2 regions of the Pseudoduganella sp. GW821-FHT11H04 genome follow, and region 1 is predicted to be linked to the other one. Evidence: predicted binding sites of a transcription regulator. Region 1 holds the regulator's gene; the other holds the start of a gene.
The links. The regulator FNR, encoded in region 1, switches genes on or off when oxygen is low (the NO sensors DNR and NnrR bind a similar motif). The targets are predictions, from matches to a motif close to TTGATNNNNATCAA.
Positions count from the first base shown of each region.

Region 1 (11,854 bases):
CCTGTTGAACACATGCTGGTGGTGCAGTACATGGCCGCCCTGACCGGCGCCGCAGTGCTGGCCTGGGTCTTTGGCTGGGCCAAAACCTATGTGCTGGCACTGGTGTCGGAGCGTATCGGCGCCGACCTGCGTACCACGACGTATGAACACTTGCTGCGCATGTCGCTTGAATACTTCGGCGGCAAACGCACCGGCGACCTGATGTCCCGTATCGGCTCGGAATCCGACCGTATCTGCGTTTTCCTGTCGCTGCACTTGCTGGACTTCGCGTCCGATGTCCTGATGATCGTCATGACGGGCGTGATCCTGTTCTCGATCGATCCCTGGCTGGCCATTGCGACCCTGCTGCCGCTGCCTTTCATCGCCTGGATGATCCACCTGGTGCGCGACAAACTGCGTACCGGCTTTGAAAAGATCGACCGCGTTTGGGGCGAAGTGACCAATGTGCTGGCCGATACCATTCCCGGCATTCGCGTTGTGAAGGCCTTTGCGCAGGAAACACGTGAAGCGAACCGTTTCCGTACCGCGAATAAACACAACCTGGCCGTCAACGATAAGCTGAACAAAGTATGGTCGCTGTTCTCGCCAACCGTGTCGTTCCTGACCGAACTGGGCATCCTGGTAATCTATGTGTTCGGCATCTGGCTGATTTCGAAGCACAACATCACCGTCGGCGTCCTGAGTTCCTTTGTCCTGTATGCCAACCGCTTCTACGGCAAGCTGGATTCCATGAGCCGCATCGTGTCCGTGACGCAGAAGTCCGCCTCGGCCGCCAAGCGTATCTTCGACATCCTGGACCACGTATCGAGCGTGCCGGATCCGGCACAGCCGGCAAAGGTCGAGAAAGTCCGCGGCGACATCACCTTGCGTGAAGTTGGCTTCCGCTACGGTAACCGCGCGGTCAACCGCGGCGTGAACCTGGAGATCAAGGCTGGCGAAATGATTGGCCTGGTGGGCCATTCGGGCTCGGGCAAATCGACCCTGGTCAACCTGATCTGCCGCTTCTACGACGTGGCCGAAGGCGCGATTCTGCTGGACGGCGTCGACATCCGTAACTTCGCGGTCTCCGACTACCGCCGCAATATTGGCCTGGTACTGCAAGAGCCCTTCCTGTTCTTCGGCACGATTGCCGAGAACATCGCTTACGGCAAGCCGGATGCGACCCGTGAAGAGATCATGAAGGCAGCCCGCGCTGCGCACGCCCACGACTTCATCCTGCGCCTGCCGCAAGGTTACGATTCCATGGTCGGTGAACGCGGCCAAGGCCTGTCCGGTGGTGAGCGCCAGCGTATTTCGATTGCACGCGCACTTCTGATCGACCCGCGCATCCTGATTCTGGACGAAGCCACCGCGTCGGTCGACTCGGAAACCGAAAAAGAAATCCAGAAAGCGTTGGACAACCTGGTCGCCGGCCGTACCACGATCGCCATTGCGCACCGCCTGTCCACGCTGCAGCGCGCCAATCGCCTGGTGGTGATGGACCGCGGCAAGGTGGTCGAAGAAGGCCCGCACGAAGAGCTGATGGCCAAGGAAGGCGCCTACTTCCGCCTCTACCAGGCGCAGGCACGTAACGTCGATACCGACATGGATGACAAAGCAAAGAGCCGTGAAGATGATTAATTTTACTTTGAGCCGCGACAGTTTCGGCAAGCTGAACCTGATCGACGCCAACGGCGTTCTGCACGAAAGCGTGTCCCCTGTGCGCGCCTTCCCTATCCAGGCCCCGGAAGAAGGCCTGTCGCTGGTCAATACCGACGGCAAGGAAGTGGCCTGGCTGGACCGCATTTCCGACCTGTCGCCGGAAATGGCCGACGTGGTGCGCGAAGAGCTGGCTGGCCGTGAGTTCATGCCCGAGATCAAACGCATCGTCGACGTCGGCAGCTACGCCTGCCCATCCACCTGGAAGGTCGAGACCGACCGCGGCGAGACCGAATTCGTCCTGCGCGGCGAAGAAGACATCCGCCGCATCGGCAGCGTGTCGCTGCTGGTGTCGGACAGCCACGGCATCCATTTCCTGATCCGCGACCAGTACACGCTGGACAAGCACAGCAAGAAGATCCTCGACCGCTTCATGTAACACCCCCGAAAATTGACCTGGATCATGTGCCGTCCTGTTTCCGGACGGCACAATTAGCGCTCCCCAATATGGAGCGCTACCATGGATTCCATCGTCTTCGGCCCCGACCTGGCATTAGGCATTCCCGAACTCGACCAATCGCACCGCATCGTTTTCGACATGCTCGACGCAATGGAAAATATGCCGCGTCCAGCCTTCGACGAGGCCTGCCGCGAACTCGCGAAAGAGTTCATCGAACACCTTCGGGCGGAAAACGGCCTGATGGAGCGCATCGCCTATCCTGCGGCCCAGGCGCACCGTGCCGCCCACGGCAACCTGCTGGAACGCATCTCCCGCGTCCTGCGCCTGCTGCGCGACGACGACGAAACCACCGCCCGCCAGATCATCAGCACGCTACCGGACTGGATCGAAGCCCACATCAACACCATGGACCTGGCGCTGGCGGTTGCAGCATCTCGCCTGGCGTAATAAAGTGATTGACTTAGAGCGCGCTCGAACTTCTAAGATCACCCCATGGAATCCCATCTGAGCATAGAGGAAGTCGCCAAACGCACCGGCCTTACCGCCCACACGCTGCGCTATTACGAGCGTATCGGCCTGATCGCCCCGGTTGGCCGCGCGGCTGGCGGCCAGCGGCGCTATGCGGCCTCCGACCTTGCCTGGATCGAATTCCTGCTGCGTCTGCGAGCCACGCATATGCCAATCGGCAAAATGCAGGCTTTCGCAAAACTACGTGGCGCTGGGGACTCCACGGCCGGCGAACGGCGCCAGATGCTGGAGCAGCATTTGGAGGACGTGCTCGCGGAAATCGAAACGTTGCGGCAATCGGCCGCCACGCTGCAGTGGAAAGTCGAGCATTACCGCTCTTTGGAGCAGTCCCTGGCGTCAGGTTCAACCACTAATGGAGGAATTGCTGATGACCACCAACCCAAACCGTTACGAGCGCGGACTCGAAAAACTGCGTGAGATCGATGGCGAGATCGGAGAACGCGTTGTAGCAAGCCTGGCCGAGATCGCGCCGGATTTTGCCCGCTACCTGATCGAATTCCCGTTCGGCGACATCTATTCCCGCCCCGGCCTCGACCTGAGAAGCCGTGAAATCGCGGTTGTCGCCGCGCTAACGGCAATGGGCAATGCAACGCCCCAGCTCAAAGTCCACATCCAGGCTGCGCTCAACGTCGGCGTGACGCGTGACGAAGTCGTGGAAACCATCATGCAGATGGCCGTCTACGCCGGCTTCCCGGCCGCCCTGAACGGCCTGATGGCCGCCAAAGAAGTCTTCGCGCTGCAATAAAGAAGTTCTTCACGAAATACCGGGAACTATGGGCTCGCTATTCCGTGAAGAACCATAAAAAAGGGGCAGCTGAGCTGCCCCATACACCCCCTACAGGTGAGAAAGCTGGTTCGTGGATCAGGCGACGGCCGCGTATTCTTGCGCCATGCCGCCGGAAGACATGACTTCCAGCTTGTTGCGGTCGATGATGCGCAGGTCGCGGTTATTCAGGACGATCGAGCCATCCTGGCGCAGGCGGGCCAGTTGGCGGCTGACGCTTTCCACGGTCAGGCCGAGGTAGCCGCCGATATCTTCACGCGACATGCGCAGCTGGAAACTGGTCGAGGAGTAGCCACGCTGGGCATAACGGCCCGCGAGGTTGAGCAGGAACATGGCCAGGCGCTGCTCGGCGCGCATATGGCTCAGGAACAGCATTACAGACTGCTCGCGCTGGATTTCGCGGCTCATGGTGCGGTGGAATTGCTGCAGCAGGCCCGGGATCTGCATCACTAATTCTTGCAGGCGGCTGAAAGGGATTTCGCACACTTCGCTATCTTCCAGCGCCACAGCATTGCAGGAATGCTGGCCGTTACCGATCGCTTCCATGCCCAGCAGGTCGCCGGCCATGTGGAAGCCGCCAATCGTCTGTTCGCCGCGCTGATTCACCTGGACGGTCTTGAAGTGGCCAAAACGCACAGCGTACAGGCTGTGGAAGCTGTCGCCGGTCTGGTACAGCGGCTCGTCGCGCCCCACGCGGCGGCGGCGTGCGATGATCTGGTCAAGGCGGGCGACATCGTCTTCGGCCAGGCCTTGCGGCAGGCACAGTCGATTGAAACTGCACAGCGAGCATTTTGCAGCGACTGGTGCGCAGGATTTGGTGGCGTTTGCAGGGGTGATTGGGATGACCGGGCTCATGATGCTGCTCCTTGTTTTCGATGGGAGAAGTATCTCCCTCGGCATCATTTCCCGGTATCAAGCATCCTGTGTAGTTGTTGTAGTGGATCCCCTACAAGGCATCAGATCAGTCCATGCTCCAGAGCGTAGCGCGTCAGCTCAGCATTGCTGGACATGCCCATTTTCTCGAGGATGCGGCTGCGGTAGGTGGTCACCGTGTTCGGGCTTAAATGTAGTTTTTCCCCTATGCGAACCAGCGACTCGCCTTGGGCGATAAGCTTGAAAACTTCCAGCTCACGGTTCGAAAGCTCCTCGTGGTCGCCGCTTGGGCCGCCCCCAACCAGGGTTGCCAATTTTTCAAGCAGAGCCGGGCTGACATGCTTGCCGCCGGATGCCGCCTTGCGCACGGCCTCGATCAGGGTCGAGGTCGGGGCATCCTTGGTCAGGTAGCCGGAGGCGCCTGACTTAAGCGCCCGCACGGCGTAAATCTCTTCCGAATAGGTGCTGAGCACCAGCACCGCCATGCGCGGGTATTCGCTGCGCAGGCATTTCAGCAAATCCAGTCCATTCTTGCCCGGCATTTTGATGTCGACCAAAGCGACGTCGAAACTCCGCTCAGCCGCACGTTCCATGGCTTCCACGGCGTTGCCGGCTTCGCCCTCCACGCTGATATCGGTCGCCGTGCCCAGCATCAGGCGCACGCCGTTGCGCGCGATAGCGTGGTCGTCGACCAGCAATACGGTGATCTTGTCACCCATTTTTATCCTCCAAAGGCAGGCGCAGTTGCAGGGTCGTACCCTGCCCCGCCTTGCCGCTGATATTCAGCTCGCCGGCGAAGCGGCGCGTGCGTTCGTGCATCCCGAACAGGCCCCACGATTCGCGGTCGGACAGGCCGGCGCTCTCGATGCCTTTGCCATTGTCTTCGACTCGCAGCACGACACAGTCGCCATCACGGTCCACAATCAAGCGCGCTTCGCTCGCTTCGGCATGGCGCACGACATTGGTCAGCGCCTCCTGGGCTACGCGGAACAGCATGGTGCTACGTTCGGCATCGAGTTCCAGAGCCATTGCAGCGGGCGTGATGTTGCAGCTGCACTGCAACCCGCTGCGCTGGGCCACCTGCTCCGAGTACCACTCCAATGCGGGCCAGATGCCCAGTTGGTCAAGGACGCTGGGGCGCAGGTCGGTGATCACGCGGCGCACGGTTTCAATCGCGTCCTGCGCCAGCTTGGCGGCGTCGTTCAAAAGCGGGTCGGACTGTTCTCCGCCGCGCTCGATCGCCACCGAGATATAGGCCTTGATGCCGGTCAGCAGGCCACCCAGTTCATCGTGGATTTCCTGGGCAATGCGGGTGCGTTCGTGTTCTTTCAGTTTTTCCTGGTAGGCGGCCAGCTCGCGCAGCTCTTTCTGCGACTGGCGCAGCACACGCTCGGCCTGCAGCTTCTCATCGATCAGGCGCTGTTCACGCAACAGGCGGTCAATGGCACCGGCAAGGAAATCCAGGTAGCGGCCATCGCTGTCCTTGACCAGGTAGTCGCGCGCACCACGCCGCATGGCTTCCGCCGCTACGGTGGCGCTGTCGGCGCCGGTCAGCATCATCACGGGCATAGTGGGCTGAGGTTCGCCCTGGTCGGCGGCCAGGCGAGCCAGGAATTCCAGGCCAGTCAGGTCCGGCAAGTGGTAGTCGAGCAGGATGCAGTCGGGCTTTTCGCGCAGCGCGATATCAAGACCATCCTGGCCGCTTTCCGCTTCGAGCAGCTCGCAGCTGAAGCCCGGCGCCTGCGCAAAGGCGCGGCGGCAAGCGATGCGGTCAACAATATCGTCCTCGACGATCAGGACCCTTACCGTACTCATGGCAGCTCGCTGATGGTCCAGTACAGGTTAATCGAGCGCACCACCTCAACGAACTGGCGGTAGTCGACGGGCTTGGTCATGTAGCCGGCCACGCCGAGGTCGAAGCTTCGCATCTTGTCCTGCTGCTCCTCGGATGTGGTCAGCACTACGACAGGAATGCGTCGCAGGTTTGGATCCTGCTTAATGTTTTGCAGGAACTCGATGCCGTTCATGATCGGCATATTCAGGTCCAGCAGGATGATGCAAGGCTGCTCGCTGCCTGGTTCGCGGAGGTATTCCAGTGCTGCTTCGCCGTTCTCAGTCGATACGACACGATTGCCCACGTGGACTTCTTTAAGTGCGCGCATGATGGTCATGACATCGACCTGATCGTCTTCAACCAGCAGGATTGGCTTGCTCGTATTATTCATTCCTTGTTCTTTCTTTTCTTTGGCAGGGTGAAATAGAAAGTGGTGCCTTTGCCCAACTCGGACTCCAGCCACACCCTGCCCTGGTACATTTCAACAATCTTTTTCACTAATGCCAGGCCGACGCCAGTGCTCTCGACCCGGTCGCGCGGCGCCAGCGTCTGGAACAGCTGGAAAATGCGTTCGAAGTGGCGTTCGGCGACGCCTGGGCCGTTGTCGGTCACGTGGAAGCGCCATTGGTCGCCTTCATCGGTCCAACCCACCGCGACCTCGCCCTGTGGCTTGTCCATGTATTTGACTGCGTTCGATACCAGGTTGTGGAACAGCTGCTGGATACGCGTCGGTTCGCCGACCACGGTCGGCATGCCGGGCATGACGGTGACCTTGATATTTTCCGGCGGCGCCAGCAAATCCACCACTTCCGCCACGAGCTGGTCCAGCTTGACCGGTACGGCCGCTTCCTTGATGCGGCCAACGCGTGAGTACTGCAGGATGCCGTCGATCAGGGCGCCCATACGGTGCACACGGTTGATCAGCAGGCGCATGTGCTCCTTGCCTTCGTCGTTGAATTTGTCGCTGTAGTCGTGGGCCAGCCAGTCGGCCAGCGAGCCGATGCCGCGCAGCGGCGCCTTCAGGTCATGCGAAACGACGTAGGCGAAATTGGTCAGTTCTTCGTTGGCGCTGGTCAGCTCCTGCAGCAGTTGCTGGGCCTTTTCTTCAGCGTGTTTGCGCTCCGTGATGTCGCGCACCAGGCCGGTGAACATGCGGCGCCCGCCCAGCCACATCTCGGTCACGGCCAAATCCATCGGGAACAGGCTGCCATCGCGGCGCTGGCCCTGGACTTCGCGACCTTTGCCGATGATGCGCTTTTCGCCCGTCGTCAGGTAATGATGCAAATAGCCATCGTGCGCTTCGCGGTGCGGCGCGGGCATCAGGATCTTGACGTTCTTGCCCACGACTTCGGCTTCGGGATAGCCAAACATGCGCTCGGCCGCCGGGTTTACGCGGTCAATCGTGCCGCGTTCGTCGATGGTAATGATGGCGTCTACCGCCGTCTCGAAGATGGCGCGCATGCGCGCTTCGCTCTCCTGCAGCGCGCGCTCGGCTTGCTTACGGGCGCTGATGTCGTGGATGGTCGCCATCACCATCGGCTGCATATCATTGTCAGGCAGCGGCGACAGGCTTACTTCGACCGGGAATTCGGTACCGTCCTTGCGGGTGGCGAAAAGTTCGACCCCTGCGCCCATGGCGCGCGGGTGCGGGCGCTCGAAGTAGCTGCCACGCAGGCCGACGTGGCCGTGGCGGAAGCGCTCCGGGATCAGGGCCTCCAGTGATTTGCCTTGCAATTCGCCGGGACCGTATCCGAACAGGGTTTCAAGGGCTGGATTGACCAGGACCAGTTGGCCGTCCTTGTCGATGATCAGCATTGCATCTGTGGCCGATGCCAGCAGCCACTGCAGGCTGCGTTCCGCAATCGTTGAATGGGTCAAGGCCGGGTCCTGTCGGTTGTCAAATCCTGTCATCCTATGATTGTAGCGCCCCCGTGGGCAAGTGGCCAAACTGGGGCTTTCCTGTATATCTTGACCAAACTTGACCTAGGTCATGCGGGCTTGGTGACGGGGTTCACGATGCCCGTTAAAGTGGCTCCAAAAATGGAGACCAGCCATGTTACCTGATGAATTTGACCGTTGGACTGCCGTCCTGCGCCAGCGGCGCGAGGTGCTGGCAGGACGTGATTCCGCCGAAGTGGCGGCAATTGATGCCGCCCTCGCACGGCTGGAAGACGGGACATTCGGCCAATGCCAGCGCTGCGGCCTGGCGATTTCGTCGGGACGCCTGCATGCGCAGCCCAGTGCCGCTACTTGTCTTGCGTGCCAGGAACTGCAGGAACATCAGCGCGCCTTCATTACCCTGCCGGCAGCTTAACGCGGCTTCCTTACATAGGGCTTGCACGCCGCCCCCCTGCCCTCTGCTCCGTTGCAGATATTACGCCGGCATTGGACAGCACCCAGCATCCCAGGCGCGGGACAGCGCCTGAAGACTCCCGCATATTTTTGTTCGTACGCCGCACGCTTGCGTAGCGTCGACGTGTCCGGCTTCACGTAAGGCTTGGCCGCTGTGACGCGCGCCACGCCAACGCTGCGCTGCGACACCGGAGCGGTTGTGCGACGCGCAACCTGGCGCCGGACCGGCGCGTGGCGCGCCGACAAAGCGGCTGATGGCTGCGACGCCAGCGAATTCGCAGGCGCCAATGCGGGAGAGATTTCTGCCGCAGCCTGTACTGCGGCGGGCTGGCCGGCAGGGAGCGACTGCACTACGCTTGCGGGAGATGGCGTGACCGGCGCCGGCAGCGTGGCGGCAACCGCCATCATGTCGCGCTCCACCGCTACGCGCTCAAAGAGGACAACAACCCCGCCCACCAGTCCCGCCAACAGCGCGCCGCAAGCCATCCAGAAGGCTGGACCACGCCACTCGCCGAGCGGTGCGCGCGGCTGACCGGCGCGACTGTCTGCCGCATCCTCTGAAGATGGCGCGGGTTCCTCAGCCCCACTCTGCGCGTGCTGTTCCGTCATACGCAAAACTTAGCAACATTTGCATCCGCATGTCGCATGCTTGTAGTGACATTGCCAACTGGGCTAAGATAGTTACTCGGATGCAAATGGGAACTACCCCGAATGAAAAGCTTCCAAGGCTTCTTCCGTGATCTGGGACTCCAGCGTAAATACTTGCTGGTGTCTCTCTTTACGACGATTGCGGCGATGCTGGTAGCACTGTTTGCCCTCGCCAGTTATGACGTGCTGGTAGCCCGTCCCCGCATCGTCAGCGAAATGAGCAGCCGTAGTGATTTGTTGGCGATCAATTTCGATGCCGACTTGAATTTCGTTGACCGCAGCAGCGCTGTCCGCAAACTCGAGTCATTACGCGCCAGCCCCGAGATTTCCCAAGCCTGCCTATACACCGCCGACAAACGCGTGTTCGCGCATTTCAATCGAGATCGTGCGGCGCCGTGCGTTTGGCCAGGGCCGCTGGAACAAAGCGGGCACATTTTCGACGGTTACGAGCTTTCGATCTTGTCCCCGATCCGCTTTGAACGCGAGACAGTCGGATACCTGGCGCTCGAATACCAGCTGCCATCTACCCTGGAACGGATGCGCCAATATGGCCTGGTGCTCGGCGTAGTCTTCCTTGCCTTATCGTTCGGTGGCATCCTCTACTCCTGGAGTTCGCGTCGCCTGGTCACCACGCCGCTGCTCGCACTTTCGTCCGTCGCTGACGAAGTTACACGCGAGCAGCGCTACGACCTGCGTTCGCCGGTCGCAAGCCAGGACGAGGTAGGCAGGCTTGCAAGCGCCTTCAACGCCATGCTCTCCACAATCGCTGCGCGCGATGCGGCCTTGCGCCGCAGCCAGGCACTTCTCAATAACATCGTCGAGAAATCATCGGCCGTGATTTACGTGAAGGACCTCGATGGCCGCTACCTGATGGTTAACCACAGTTTCCGCATGCTGCTACCACCAGGATCGCCGGAACCACTTGGGAACACGGACGACGTCCTCTTCGCTCCTGAGATGGCGCAAGCCGTACGCCAATCCGATCGCGCCGTCGTGGCAAGCGGCCGCGCCTCCAGCCACGAAGAAACCTCGGCCGGCACTATAGGCGGGCCGCGCACCTATATCTCCGAGAAATTCCCGCTGATCGATGAATTCGGCCAGATCTGGGCCTTAGGCGGTGTCTCCACCGACATTACGGATCGCAAACGCAGCGAACTGGAACTGGAGGACCTGGTCAACGTACGCACGCGCCAGATCGCCGATACCAACCGCGAACTTGCCGACTCGCTCGGCAACCTGCAGCGAGCGCAGGAAGAGTTGGTCCGCAGTGAAAAACTCGCCGCCCTGGGCTCCCTCGTTGCCGGCGTGGCGCATGAACTGAATACCCCAATCGGAAACAGCCTGCTGGCTGTCAGCACCTTGCTTGATCAGAGCAACGCGTTCGCTGCCAGCATCGAATCTGGCGTCAAGCGCTCCACCCTGCAAAACTATATTGGAGACGTCAACAACGGCAGCCAGATCGTGCTGCGCAACCTGCACCGCGCTGTAGACCTGGTCGCCAGCTTCAAACAGGTGGCGGTGGACCGCGCCACTTCGCAATGCCGCGAATTTCAGCTCGACGAACTGGTATCCGAGATCCTCCTCGTGCTGATGCCAACCTTTAAGAAGTCCGGTGTCCGCGTGAACCACGAGATCCCACCCGGAATCGTAATGACCAGCTACCCCGGGCCCTTCGGCCAGGTGTTGATCAACCTCGTTAACAATGGCCTGATCCATGCCTTCGAAGGCATGGAGAATGGCGAGATCAAGATCACGGCAGAAGCAGTTGGCGCCGGCTTGGTAGCGGTCGCGGTGCGCGACAACGGCATCGGCATCGCGCCAGAAAACATGGGGAAGATCTACGACCCATTCTTCACCACAAAGCTTGGCCGTGGCGGCTCCGGCCTGGGCCTGAACATCGTCTACAACATTGTGTACGGCCTGCTTGGCGGGCGTATCGACGTTAAAAGCGCCCTCGGCGAGGGCACTAGTTTTATCCTGACTCTACCTACCAGGGTTTGACGAAAAACACCTCGAAGCCGGTTGCAGATAAATATTAATGTTTTTTTAAAACTGTTTCTTGAAAAACCCCTGGCCGAGCACTACGATGTAAATCCAGCCGATTAAATCATCGGCCCTGTTTCCGAATATCCTCCCTTCGTTATTGCACCTTACTTTCGCGCTAGGTATTTACCCTGCGGGTGGGTAGCTTTTGCTCATCCTTTTTAAATAACTATTATCTTGATAAAGGTCGATCATGACTACGAAGAATACTGGTTTTTATGGTGGCGACGGCGGCTCGGAATTCACCGACACTCACGACGTGGATAGCTGGGGACGCATTACCCAGATCTTTGTCCGTCATGGTTCGGAAGTCGATTCGATCGCGACTACCTTTGCGAATGGGCAATATCTTGTGCACGGCGGCACAGGCGGGGACTTAAGCGTTATTAATCTGGATGACGAAGAATTCATTACCAAGGTGGAGCTGCGTTCCGCAGCCCGCCTCGACCAGATTACCTTCTACTCGAGTTTCGGCAAGAAGTACGGCCCCTACGGCGGCAACGGCGGCTCGCCATCCTCGGTCGACTTTAAAGGCGAGGCCCTGCAATACTTCTTCGGGCGCAGCGCCTCACGCATGGACGCAATCGGCTTCGCCTACGGCACTAAGCCGCCAGTGACGCCCGCCTCGATCACACGCACCAACGCCTTCGGCGGCAGCGGTGGCTCGCCATTCAACGACCTGGCCAGCAGCGGC
Region 1 covers NZ_JBXARE010000019.1:80,527-92,380, forward strand. Annotated here, with positions in the region: gene AC1RTP_RS26240 (cyanophycin metabolism-associated ABC transporter) at 1-1,620, shown strand, start outside; gene AC1RTP_RS26245 (cyanophycin metabolism-associated DUF1854 family protein) at 1,613-2,077, shown strand; gene AC1RTP_RS26250 (bacteriohemerythrin) at 2,159-2,545, shown strand; gene AC1RTP_RS26255 (MerR family transcriptional regulator) at 2,591-3,043, shown strand; gene AC1RTP_RS26260 (carboxymuconolactone decarboxylase family protein) at 2,994-3,371, shown strand; gene fnr (fumarate/nitrate reduction transcriptional regulator Fnr) at 3,489-4,265, opposite strand; gene AC1RTP_RS26270 (response regulator transcription factor) at 4,367-5,002, opposite strand; gene AC1RTP_RS26275 (sensor histidine kinase) at 4,995-6,098, opposite strand; gene AC1RTP_RS26280 (response regulator) at 6,095-6,508, opposite strand; gene AC1RTP_RS26285 (sensor histidine kinase) at 6,505-7,995, opposite strand; gene AC1RTP_RS26290 (TraR/DksA family transcriptional regulator) at 8,171-8,431, shown strand; gene AC1RTP_RS26295 (hypothetical protein) at 8,428-9,078, opposite strand; gene AC1RTP_RS26300 (ATP-binding protein) at 9,181-11,118, shown strand; gene AC1RTP_RS26305 (jacalin-like lectin) at 11,354-11,854, shown strand, end outside.

Region 2 (11,854 bases), on a different contig from region 1:
CATGGCGGAGCATTCGATGTGCCAGCCCGGGCGGCCCTTGCCCCACTTGGAATCCCACTTCACTTCTTCCGGTTCGGATTCCTTGGCCGACTTCCACAGGACGAAGTCCAGCGGATCACGCTTGCCGGTGTTCACGTCCACACGCTCGCCGGCGCGCAGGTCGTCCAGCGACTTGCCCGACAGCTTGCCGTAGCCTTCGAACTGGCGCACAGCGTAGTTAACGTCGCCGTCGGCGGCCTTGTATGCCAGGTCCTTGGCTTCCAGCTTCTCAATAATGCCCAGCATTTGCGGCACGTACTGGGTCGCTTTCGGCACGTCGGTCGGATTCTGGATGCCCAGCGCCTCGCAGTCTTCATCCATATATTTGATGAAGCGGCCTGTCAGCTCGCCAATCGTTTCCTTGTTCTCGACCGCGCGCTTGATGATCTTGTCGTCGATGTCCGTAATATTGCGCGCGTAGCGCACGTCGTAGCCCGATGCCTTCAGCCAGCGATAGATGACGTCGAACGCCATCAGCATGCGGCCGTGGCCCACGTGGCAGTAGTCGTATACGGTCATGCCACAGACATACATCCGGACCTTACCCGCCTCAATTGGTTTGAACGACTGCTTTTCGCGCGCCAGCGTGTTGTAAATCTTTAAATTGCTCATCGGACTAGAAGTAAACGGGCCACGGGCGCGAAACACCTGGGGTGTCGCACCGGAAGCTCGACATAGTTACAGGGGAATTGTCTACCCTTTGTTATAGTTCTATTTTGTTAGAATGGAACGTCTGCCGAAGTATAGCACTGAAAAAAAGGAAACCAGAATGCAGAAGAAATGGATCGCCCTGCTCGCCGGCCTGCTGATCGCCGGAGCCGCGGCAGCCGCCGAGAACCCTCAAGTATCGATCAAGACCAACCTGGGCGAGATCATCGTAGAACTGAATCAGGAAAAAGCGCCGATTTCCACCGCCAACTTCCTGGCCTATGTAAAGAGCGATTTTTATAAGGACACGATTTTTCACCGCGTGATCAATGGCTTCATGGTGCAGGGCGGCGGCTATACGGTCGACCTGAAATCCAAGCAGGGCCTGCGCCCGACCATCAAGAGCGAGGAAAAGAACGGCCTGTCCAACGTGGCCTACTCCCTCTCCATGGCGCGTATGGACAATCCGGATTCCGCCCAGTCGCAATGGTTTATCAACGTGGTAGACAATAACGGCCTCGATTTCCCGAATGCCAAGGGCCATGGCTACACCGTTTTCGGTAAGGTCATCCAGGGCAAGGAAACCGTCGACAAGATCAAGGCGCTGCTGGTGGACGACAAGCCAGGCTTCCAGAACGTCCCAGTTCACCCGGTTGTGATCAAATCGGCCACGGTACTGAAGAAACGAATCATCGTGCCCGAACCTGTCGCCCCGGCCCCAGTGGTGGAACCTGCGCCAGCCGCCCAACCAGCCCCGGTACAGGAGCCCGCCCCTGCCCAGCAGCCGGAACCTGTAAAATAACGCTTTTTTAGAAACACAAAAGGACAACAAGATGACCACCATCACCATCACCACCAACAAAGGCACCATCGTTGCCGAGCTGGACGCAGAGAAGGCGCCTAAGACCGTCGAGAACTTCCTGCACTACGTGACCGCTGGCCACTACGACAACACCATCTTCCACCGCGTGATCGATGGTTTCATGATCCAGGGCGGCGGTTTTGAGCCAGGCATGAAGCAGAAACCAGCCGAGCAGACCGTGGAAAACGAAGCCAAGAACGGCCTGAAAAACGAGCCATACACCCTGGCCATGGCACGTACCTCCGCTCCTCACTCCGCATCGGCCCAGTTCTTCATCAACGTGAAGAACAACTCCTTCCTGGACTACCCAGGCCAGGACGGCTGGGGCTACGCCGTATTCGGCAAAGTCACCCAGGGCACCGAAGTCGTTGACGCGATCAAGGGCGTGAAAACCACCCGTTCCGGCATGTTCTCCGACGTGCCTGCGGAAGACGTCATCATCGAAAAGATCGTAGCGGCCTAAATTGATCCTCTTCGTATCAGACCTGCATTTGCAACCGGCGCGGCCGGTGCTGACGGAAGCGTTCCTGCGCTTCCTCGACGAATATGCGCTGGGTGCAAAGCAGCTCTACCTGCTGGGCGATATCTTTGAATATTGGTTGGGCGACGACGCCATGTCGGAACCCTTCAACCAGCAGATCCTGTCCGCCCTGCGCCGCGTAAGCGACGCGGGCGTGCAGTTGTTCTGGATCGCGGGCAACCGCGATTTCCTGGTCGGCGAACAATTCGCCGCCGCAGCGGGCCTGACCCTGCTGCCGGAAACCTGGGTGATCGACGCCTACGGCCAGCGCATCGTGCTGCTGCATGGCGATGCCCAATGTACGAACGATGTCAAATACATGGCCTTCCGCGCGCAAGCGCGCAATCCTGCGTGGCAGCAGCAACTCCTGTCCCTGCCGCTGGAGCAGCGCAAGCAAATCGCTGCGGGCATGCGCGAGCAGAGCAAGGCCGGCCACGCCGAGAAGTCCTACGAAATCATGGATGTGACGCCAGAGGCGATTGCCGAAGTGTTCACGCAAACCGGCACGTCGATCATGATCCACGGCCACACACATCGCCCTGCCCTGCATGAAGTAGCCGGCACCCGCCGCTACGTGCTGCCGGACTGGGAGCCGGAATCCACGCCCGCACGCGGCGGCTGGATCTCCATCGGCGAAGACGGCGCAATCGTCCGCCACGCGCTTGACGGCACGATGCTCTAAAAGAGCTTCCACCATGGCTTCTTCACGGGCGTGAAGGCCATGAGTGGGATTGAATCCGGGTTCAGCATTTCCCCGTCAATGTAGCCTTCGATCTGGTAGCCGAATAATTCATCCAATCCAGCGTCTCCCATTTCCAGCGGATGGAATGGCAGCGGATATTCGTCCTCCGGCTCACCCGCAGGATGCTCGCCGGCCCAGAATGGCGCCTCAAACGCGCGCCTCTCACCAATATCCTCAAGCACGCCATCAGGCGACACGCTCAGTGAGCGCAGCCACTGCCCATCCTTCCAGACTGCGTAGGCAAACCAGTCGACAACGCTGTGCATCAAGTGAATATAGATGGTGCGTCCCTGCGCCAGATCCAGAAAGCGCTTGTTGGTCCGTGTTGGATAATCCATCGCAAGCTCGCCAGCCGCAATGATCGTCAGCCCAGGAAAAACACCGACCAACACTTTCCTCCCACGCGGGTAGACCGTCAAGCTCTCGTCCTCCCCCGCCTCAAATTGCCTGGCCGGGAAGAGCCGCTTCAATAACGCCGCACTCGCCTCACGATCCAGCTTCGGCCCCGAACGCAGGATTTCAGCAGGATCGCCTTCCGCATACATCAACAAACAGGTCTTTGCACCCATATCGATTCATCGTTGCCATAAAGACATGATGTTAGCACTTCAAGGCGCAATTAAATCAAGCGTCCACGTCTCATTGACCATGTCTTTGCCAAATGCGTGGACTGGCTCGGTGGCCACCAGGGCGTAGCCTTTGCCCTGGTAGATCTTGCGCGCTTCGGTTTGCAGATTCGTGGTCCACAGCTGCATCTTGCGGTAGCCCGCCGCACGGGCGAAGCGATGGCATTCCTCGACCAGGCTGGAGCCAAGGCCGTAGCCTCGCGCTCCGTTTTCCACCAACAAGAGGCGGAGCTTGGCGACGCCATCTTCTCCACTTTTCGCGACTGCGATCGAACCAACGCGTTCGCCGCCAATCTCGGCGATCCAGCATCGCTCCATCGCGGGGTCGAAGTCACGCTCGAAATCGGCGCAAATTTGCGCAACCAATTCCTCGAAGCTTCGATCCCAGCCCAATTGTCCGCAATAGAAATCGCCGTGGCGGCGCGTAATCCACGCCATGTCGCCTTTTCCGTGCGTTCGCAAAACGAAGGGCTGCGCAAACTTCATCCCGGCCTGTTTGCCTATCAGCTCACGAATCGTCGCCATCGCGTCGAGCAAGCGCAGTTGGTCCGCTTCACCAAGACGCGAGAGCATTTCACCCACCTCTTCGCGCGAAGAACGGTCGAGCGGTTCGTACACTTCGCGCCCGTGCTCTGTCAGTTGCAGGCTTTTGGATCGGCCGTCGGTGGCGGACGGCACCTTCCTTAACAGCCCGTCCTGCTCGAATTTGGAGACGATGCGGCTAAGGTAGCCGCGGTCGAGCCCAAGATCCCGGCACAAAGCGCTCGAGGCTTGCTCTCCATGATGGGCCAGTTCGTAAAGCACGCGCGTCTCGGTCAACGTAAAAGCGCTATGCAGCAAGCCTTCGCGCAGCACGCCAATCTGGCGCGTGAAGAAGCGATTGAACGAGCGAACCGCGGCGATGCGGTCATTCAGGAATGGAGTATTCATGCGTCCAGTCTAGGATCATTTGCTGACTGAGTCGACAATCTAAAGCTTGACTCTTTTGCGACATTTGTCACATACTCTCACCATTCGTCACAAGACCGTTTTCCGCCATGACCATTCCATCGACTCCTGAACTCTGCGTATTGAAAGCACTCTGGCGCCTGTCGCCTTTAAGCGCGCGCGAAATCCATGAGGCGGTGGAGGAGGAACTGGCGTGGTCGTTTTCTTCGACACGCAAGACCGTCGAGCGGATGATGGAAAAGCAGATGGTGGCGCAGCACGTGCGTCACGGCGTGCAGGTGTATGAGGCGCTGCTCGACAAAGTTGAAACCCTGGCCGCTTACGCGCACGATTTCGGCACCCGCATCATGGAACTCGATACGCCGCTGCCGGTAAATATGTTCGCTGGCAGTAAGCTGGTCGATGCCAGCGAGCTCGCGCAGCTGGAACAGATGCTGTCCGATTGGCCCGATGAGGACGAAGCAAAATGAACGACTTCGATCTGTTGTTGATGCGTTTCCTGCTCGCGAGCCTGGGCTGTTGTGCGGCTGGCTTTAGCGTGTGGGCCTTGAGCGCCCTGTTGCGATGCTTCCTGCCTGCGCTGGCGGCACAGCGCTCGCTTTGGCTCTTCGGCCAGCTCACCGTGCTGGCGACGTTCACGCTGATGCTGCTGCCGCACAGCGAGCGTGTGCGCCTGATTCCACCGCTTGAAGCTGCAACCGAGACCGTTACGCATTACATCGCGCCGCCCAAGGCGCCTGCACTACCCATCACCACGGCCGATGAAGCCCGCAAGGCAGACAATTTACGCAGCACTCGCGAATGGCAGCTGCATGGCGCCCAATTGTGGCTATGCGTGTACCTGGCAGGCCTTGCATGGTCGGTCGCCAGCGTTTGGCGCGCGCAGCGCATGCTGAACCGACTGGCGCAAACCGGCGCGGCGGGCGATTCGGCACGCGGCGGGCCTGCCGCCGTCATCGAAGTCGACGCGCCGATCTCCCCGATGCTGCTTGGCCTGTTCCGCCCTCGCCTGCTGCTGCCGCGCCACCTGGGCGGCTTCGACAAGCTGCAGCGAGAAATGATCGTCGAACACGAGCTGACCCACCTGCGCCGCCACGACCTGCAATGGATGGCCGCCGGCATGCTGCTGCAAACGCTGTTGTGGTTCAACCCCTTCATGCGCCTGCTGCGCGCGAATCTGAGCTGGGCGCAGGAACTTGGCTGCGACCGCGACGTCCTGCGCGGCCGCCCCGCATCGCAGCGCAAGGCCTACGCCGCAGCCCTCATCGCGCAACTCAAGCTGCAACACCTTGCACCACAAGGCGCGCTGGCTTTCGGCAGCATCGATCCGAACACGCTGACCGAGCGCGTATCCCTGATCCGTACACCTGGCGACGTGCGCCGCGCCATGTGGGCGCGCGCTGCAACCGTCGCCGCGCTGGCGGCCATTGCGGTCGGAAATTTCGCGCTGCAGCCCGCGCTGGCGTGGAGCGTCTCGCCATCCGCCCAATCAAAGGCCGCATTGAACTGTACCGAATTCGTCGATGCCGCCACCGGCAAGGCGCTGATCCGCGAAGGCGATTGCGCCGCACGCATTACGCCCGTCTCGACCTTCAACATCGCCGTCAGCCTGATGGGCTTCGACAGTGGCTTCCTGAGGGACCAGCACGCCCCTGTGCTGCCTTACCGCGCCGAGTACAAGGCATGGAACAAGGCGTGGCGCCGCGACATGGACCCAAGCCAGTGGATCAGCTATTCAGCCGTCTGGTACGCCCAGCAGGTCACGCAACACATCGGCCGCGAGCAATTCGAACGCTACGTGCAGGGCTTCGGATACGGCAACCACGACACCAGCGGCGACAAGAGCAAGGAAAACGGGCTGACATGGTCCTGGGTCGGATCCTCGATGCAGATCTCGGCCGACGAGCAGGCCGACTTCCTGCGCAAGCTGGTGCGGCAAGAGCTGCCAGTGTCAAAATACGCTCACGAGCAAACCGCGAATCTGCTGAAAATAAAAGACCTGCCGAACGGCTGGAAAGTCTTCGGCAAGACTGGTACCGGCGCACCAGTTGGCCCGGACGGCAAGGACGACTACTCCCGCTCTTACGGCTGGTTCGTAGGCTGGGCCAGCAACGGCGACCGCACCATCGTGTTCGCCCGACTGGCGCAGGACGAGCGACTAATTGAAGGCGCAGCAGGTCCGCGCCTCAAGGAAGCCTTTCTGCGCGACCTCCCCGCGCAGCTCGCAAAACTCTAACCGAGGACAAAAATGAAACGCACAATCTTCTCCCTGCTTGCAGGGCTGGGCCTCGCTTTGCCCGCATATTCCGCAGAACACTGCCTGGCGATGGCCGATGCCGCCACCGGCAAGTGGCTGGTGCACGAAGGCGTGTGCGACAAGCGCTTGCCGCCGATGTCCACCTTCAAGCTGCCGATCGCCCTGATGGGTTACGACGCCGGCCTCCTGCAAGACGAGCATGCGCCCGTGCTGCCCTTCAAAGAAGGCTACGTGGACTGGCGCCCGCAATGGCGCCAGTCCCACGATCCAAGCTCGTGGATGAAAGAGTCCGTCGTCTGGTACTCGCAGCAAATCACCCTGCAAATGGGCGCGAAGCGCTTCGCCAGCTACACCAAGCGCTTCGATTACGGCAACGCGGACGTGAGCGGCGACAAAGGCAAACAAAACGGCCTGACCGCCTCCTGGCTCAATTCCTCATTGCGCATTTCGCCCGACGAACAAATCGGCTTCCTGCGCCGCGTGCTCAATCGCGAACTTGGCGTGACACCAAAGGCCTATGACATGTCCGCCGCCCTGCTTCGCCGCCCGGAAACAGTCGGCGGCTGGCAGGTCTACGGCAAAACCGGCAGCGGCAAGAACGTCGGCTGGTACATCGGCTGGCTGGAACGCGACGGCAAGCGCATCGTCTTCGCACAAGCCGGTGGCGCGAGCGGCATGGACGAACGCGATAACTTTTTGACACGCTTGCCGCAGCTCTCACTCTAAGCCGTTGCAAAGGGTCTCCTTCTCGCTTGATCTAAATCAAAAAAATCAAACATGCCTTGAGATTACGCAGTTCTTTCCAAATTTTTGACCTGCGTCAATTCAATAACATGCATGTGAAACATATGATTTAGCTGTCAAACGGCGCAATCCCGTGCCGGACAAACCTGTGAGAAGAAAATGAAACCGACCCTGATGTCCAAAGCCATCGCTGCACTGGTGATCGGCGCCGCAACCCTGGCGCCAGCTTATGCCCAGCATGGCCAGCATGGCGGCAGCACAGCCGTCCAATATCGTCCTGACGTGACCTTTACCCTGCACACCGATATCGCGGACGGTAAGCTGGTCTTCATCAGCGACGCCGGCGAATCCAAGGGCAAGGCTAACCCCACCCTTCGCGTGCCGGAAGGTGCTGTGGTGCAGATCAACCTGGTCAACGGCGACGGCGCAACCCACGATATCTCGGTGCCCGACTTCAAGGTCAAGTCGAACCAACTGAAGGACAAAGGCGCATCGACCGCCATCGTCTTCAAAGCTGACAAAAAAGGCGAATTCACCTACATCTGCTCCCTGCCAGGCCACGTGGCAGCGGGCATGATCGGCAAGATCATCGTTGGCGACGGCCCGGCAAAAGTCGCGCCACAAGGCGCCGACGTATCGCGCAGCCCACTGGAAGTAGGCGTCCCGGTCGGCAAGCGCGGCCCGCAAACCGTGAACGTCAAGCTGGACACCACTGAAGTGCTCGGCCAGATGATGGACGGCACCACCTACAAATACTGGACCTTCAACAGCAAAGTGCCAGGCCCGTTCATCCGCGTCCGCGTGGGCGACACCGTAAACGTGGACATGTCCAACGCCAAGGACAGCCACATGATCCACTCCGTCGACTTCCACGCCGTGACCGGCCCTGGCGGCGGTGCAGCTGTGACCCAGGCGGCTCCAGGCAGCACCAAGAGCTTCACCTTCAAGGCCCTGAATCCAGGCCTGTACGTGTACCACTGCGCGACCCCGATGGTGGCGCAGCACATCTCCAACGGCATGTACGGCATGATCCTGGTCGAACCGGAAGGCGGCCTGCCGAAAGTGGACCGTGAGTTCTACGTGATGCAGGGCGAGCTGTACACCGCGACCAAGCATGGCACCCCGGGCGAAGCTGAATTCTCGCTCGAGAAACTGCTGGCCGAACAACCGGAACACCTGATGTTCAACGGTACCCACGATGCGCTGACCAAGACCCACCGCATGGAAGCCAAGGTCGGCGAAACCGTGCGTATCTTCTTCGGTGTAGGCGGTCCTAACGCGACCTCCAGCTTCCACGTGATCGGCGAAGTGTTCGACCGCGTCTACAGCATGGGCGACCTGACCTCGCCACCGCTGCAGAACGTGCAGACCACTACCGTGGCTCCGGGCGGCGCAACGATGGTCGAATTCAAGACTGAAGTGCCGGGCCGCTTCATCCTGGTTGACCACGCACTGTCGCGGATGGAGAAAGGCTTGGTCGGCTTCCTCTACGTGACCGGCAAGGAAAATCCGGAGGTGTTCCGGACCAGCAGCAAGCCTGACGGCGATTCGGGCCACTAAGCAGGATTAGCCCCGACATTAACTAACCAGGACAGGACCCGCCGATGCGGGTCCTTTTGCCATTTCAGGAGAACCAAATGCCAAGCCCCAAAATCGACCCCCGCGAGTTCCTCAAGCGACTGCCCCTGTTTGCAGACCTGTCGCAGGAGGAGCTGTCGCTGGTGGCTGCAGGCACCACCGAGCATCACATCCCGCGCGGCAGCGCAGTCTTCCAGCGCGGCGACCCGTGCGTTGGCTTCCACATGGTCATCTTTGGCCAGGTCAAACTCAGCTTCCTGTCCGCGCAGGGCAACGAGAAGATCGTCGAGATCATCGGCCCCGGACACAGCTTCGGCGAAGCGCTGATGTTCATGGAAAAGCCCTACATCGTCACCGCCCACGCAGTCAGCGACTGCATGCTGCTGCACATTTCCAAGCACACCGTATTCGCCGAACTGGCGCGCAATCCGGTATTCGCCCGCCGCATGCTGGCCGGCATGAGCCGCCGCCTGCACGGCTTGATTTCAGACGTGGAAGCCTACTCGCTGCGCTCCGGCAGCCAGCGCATTATTGGCTATCTGTTGAAGGATGATGACGCGACAGACGGTTCTGAGATCACGCTGGCCGTCAGCAAGAAGCTGCTGGCCTCGCGCCTGAACCTGACGCCGGAATACTTCTCGCGCGTGCTGCACGAGCTGGCCGACCAGGGCATGATCGCCGTGAACGGCCGCCAGATCAGGATTCTGGATTCTGCTCGCTTGCGAGCGTACGAAGGCTGAAAGCGGCCAGCGCCAGGTCAAAACCCAGGCGCATGCAGGACACTGCCAATACCGCACCCGCAAGCTGGGCCAACCAGCCGGGTGCGATGGCAGCAGCAAGCAACAGCACCACACTGGCCGCATGCCAGGCGAACTGCACGCGCGGTACGCTGTCCGGCATCAGCTGGCGCACGCCCGGCACATTGCAGCCGGCGTGCTGCCCGTGGTACCAAAGCAGGAATGGCACGATCTTGTACAGCATGCCGTTCACCGCCGACATGGCGAAGCCTCCGATGAACAGCACCCCCAGCACCACAGATTTGTCGACGCCGCGCGGGCACATGAATACCGCCACGCAGGCCAGCAGCGAGCCAAGCGACAGCCACCAGTACCAGGTTGACACGTCCGCGGCGCGCTTGCGGCGCAGCAGTAGCACCAGGGTGTAGGCAGCGAACACCGCCAGGCAAATGCTCACAAGCCCTGCCCCCAGCCATTGCCATTGCCGGTCGAGCAGGTAGCCAGCAGTCCACAGTGCCAACCCGCCCAGGCAAAGCGGCGGCAGCACAAAAGCCAGTTGGCGCGGGAACAACTGGGTGGACTGGAACATCGGCACCACCTGAAAGACCACCGACACCACCAGCACGCCAACCCAGCCCACCAGGGCCCAGGCAGCATGCACATTGGTCCATTCCATCACGCGCAGCGGCAAGGCGCCCGTGAGAAAAGCCGCCAGCGCAACGCCGATCGTCACGGCGCAGGCCAGCGCAACGACGGCCTGGCGCATGCCCGCGACGACCGGCAGCGCATTTGGCGCCGAGCGCTGCGAGAGAGCGCGCGCCAGCACCCCAACAAGGAGAATGAAAGCGCCCGCCAGCAACACACCCGCAGCGCGCAGGCACCAGGGAAGTCCGTGCAGGAAGCCGCCGGCCAGCAGCAAAGCGCCGCCGGCGAGTGCCGCCCAGATGATAGGACCGAGGGTGCGCGCCCAGCGCAGCTCCACCCCGGCCACCACCGGCACCATCTGCAACAGCGAGCCGGCCATGGCCATGCCAAGAAATCCAAGCGTCAGCAAGTGAGTGACGGCCAGCGTGGCCGGCGCCCAGCGCGTGCTCATCGCTTCCGCACCCTGCCACACAAGCAGCATACCGGCCAAGGCGCCAAACCAAGGCGCCACCAGCAGGAAACGCAAAGGCAACGCCATCGCTGGCGTATGCTCGAAAGCCAGCTTGCGTTGCATCAGTCGGCGTGGGTAATCAGGATTTCGTAGATAAAGTCTTCGCGCATCGAAGTCGCGTGGCGGTAGCCATTTTTCTCGAGGATGCGGTACAGCGGGACCGGCTCGCGGTCGATCACCATGCGGATATGCTGGCCAGGCTGCAACAGGTCGAGCGCTTCCAGGACGCGCTCCATCGGTTCAGGCGGCACCATGCCGCACAGCTCTAACAAAATTTCTTGCGCACTCATGATGGCTCCTTCAAATAAGGTCCGCCAGGGTCTGGCGGTCGAGATGACCGAGGTAAGCCTCGGTCGCCCTGTGCAATCCCTCCTGCAGGCGGCAAGCGCCGGCCAGCTGGCAGGTATTGCGCGTGGCATTGAAACATTCAACGATCGTAAAGTCCGATTCGGCCAGGCGCACCACGGCGCCCACCGAAATCGAAGCCGGCGGCTGCGCCAGGCGCAGGCCACCGGCCCGTCCACGCCAGGTGGCCACCAGTCCGGCTTGTCCGAGCCGGTGAGCCACCTTGCGCAGGTGATGTTCGGAGATGCCGTGTGCCGTGGCGATCTCCTGCACGGTCACCAACCTGCCCTGCTGCCGGCCCAGGTACATCAGCAGGCGCAAGGCATAGTCGGTGTGGCCCGTGAGGCGCATTCTTAGTTCTCCAGCGCCACGCCTTGAGCTACGGTTTCTTCCTTCTTCGCCTTGCCGATCAGGCGCAGGGCGAACAGGGCCAGGAACAGGCAGCCGATTGCGAACACGATATCGCCAGGAACACGCATCCACACCGCGGTTTCCATGAAGCTCGAGTGAACAACTTCCGGCGAACGGGCGAACCACATGCCCTTGGTGATCGCAGCCACGGCCTGGTAGATACCGGCAGGGACCAGCGACATGAACACCATCATCGCCAGGCCGATGTTCATGAACCAGAACATCGAAGCAAGCAGCTTGT
Region 2 covers NZ_JBXARE010000007.1:103,009-114,862, forward strand. Annotated here, with positions in the region: gene cysS (cysteine--tRNA ligase) at 1-651, opposite strand, end outside; gene AC1RTP_RS16965 (peptidylprolyl isomerase) at 809-1,489, shown strand; gene AC1RTP_RS16970 (peptidylprolyl isomerase) at 1,521-2,012, shown strand; gene AC1RTP_RS16975 (UDP-2,3-diacylglucosamine diphosphatase) at 2,014-2,751, shown strand; gene AC1RTP_RS16980 (DUF6928 family protein) at 2,748-3,380, opposite strand; gene AC1RTP_RS16985 (bifunctional helix-turn-helix transcriptional regulator/GNAT family N-acetyltransferase) at 3,420-4,367, opposite strand; gene AC1RTP_RS16990 (BlaI/MecI/CopY family transcriptional regulator) at 4,475-4,855, shown strand; partial or broken gene AC1RTP_RS16995 (M56 family metallopeptidase) at 4,876-5,733, shown strand; gene blaOXA (class D beta-lactamase) at 5,773-6,621, shown strand; gene blaOXA (class D beta-lactamase) at 6,634-7,368, shown strand; gene nirK (copper-containing nitrite reductase) at 7,546-8,946, shown strand; gene AC1RTP_RS17015 (Crp/Fnr family transcriptional regulator) at 9,024-9,704, shown strand; gene AC1RTP_RS17020 (permease) at 9,661-10,920, opposite strand; gene AC1RTP_RS17025 (DUF2249 domain-containing protein) at 10,920-11,147, opposite strand; gene AC1RTP_RS17030 (RrF2 family transcriptional regulator) at 11,158-11,553, opposite strand; gene AC1RTP_RS17035 (nitric-oxide reductase large subunit) at 11,556-11,854, opposite strand, start outside.
Region 2: nirK (copper-containing nitrite reductase) is a predicted target of FNR. The motif match lies at 7,395-7,408, and genes of this name have one in related genera.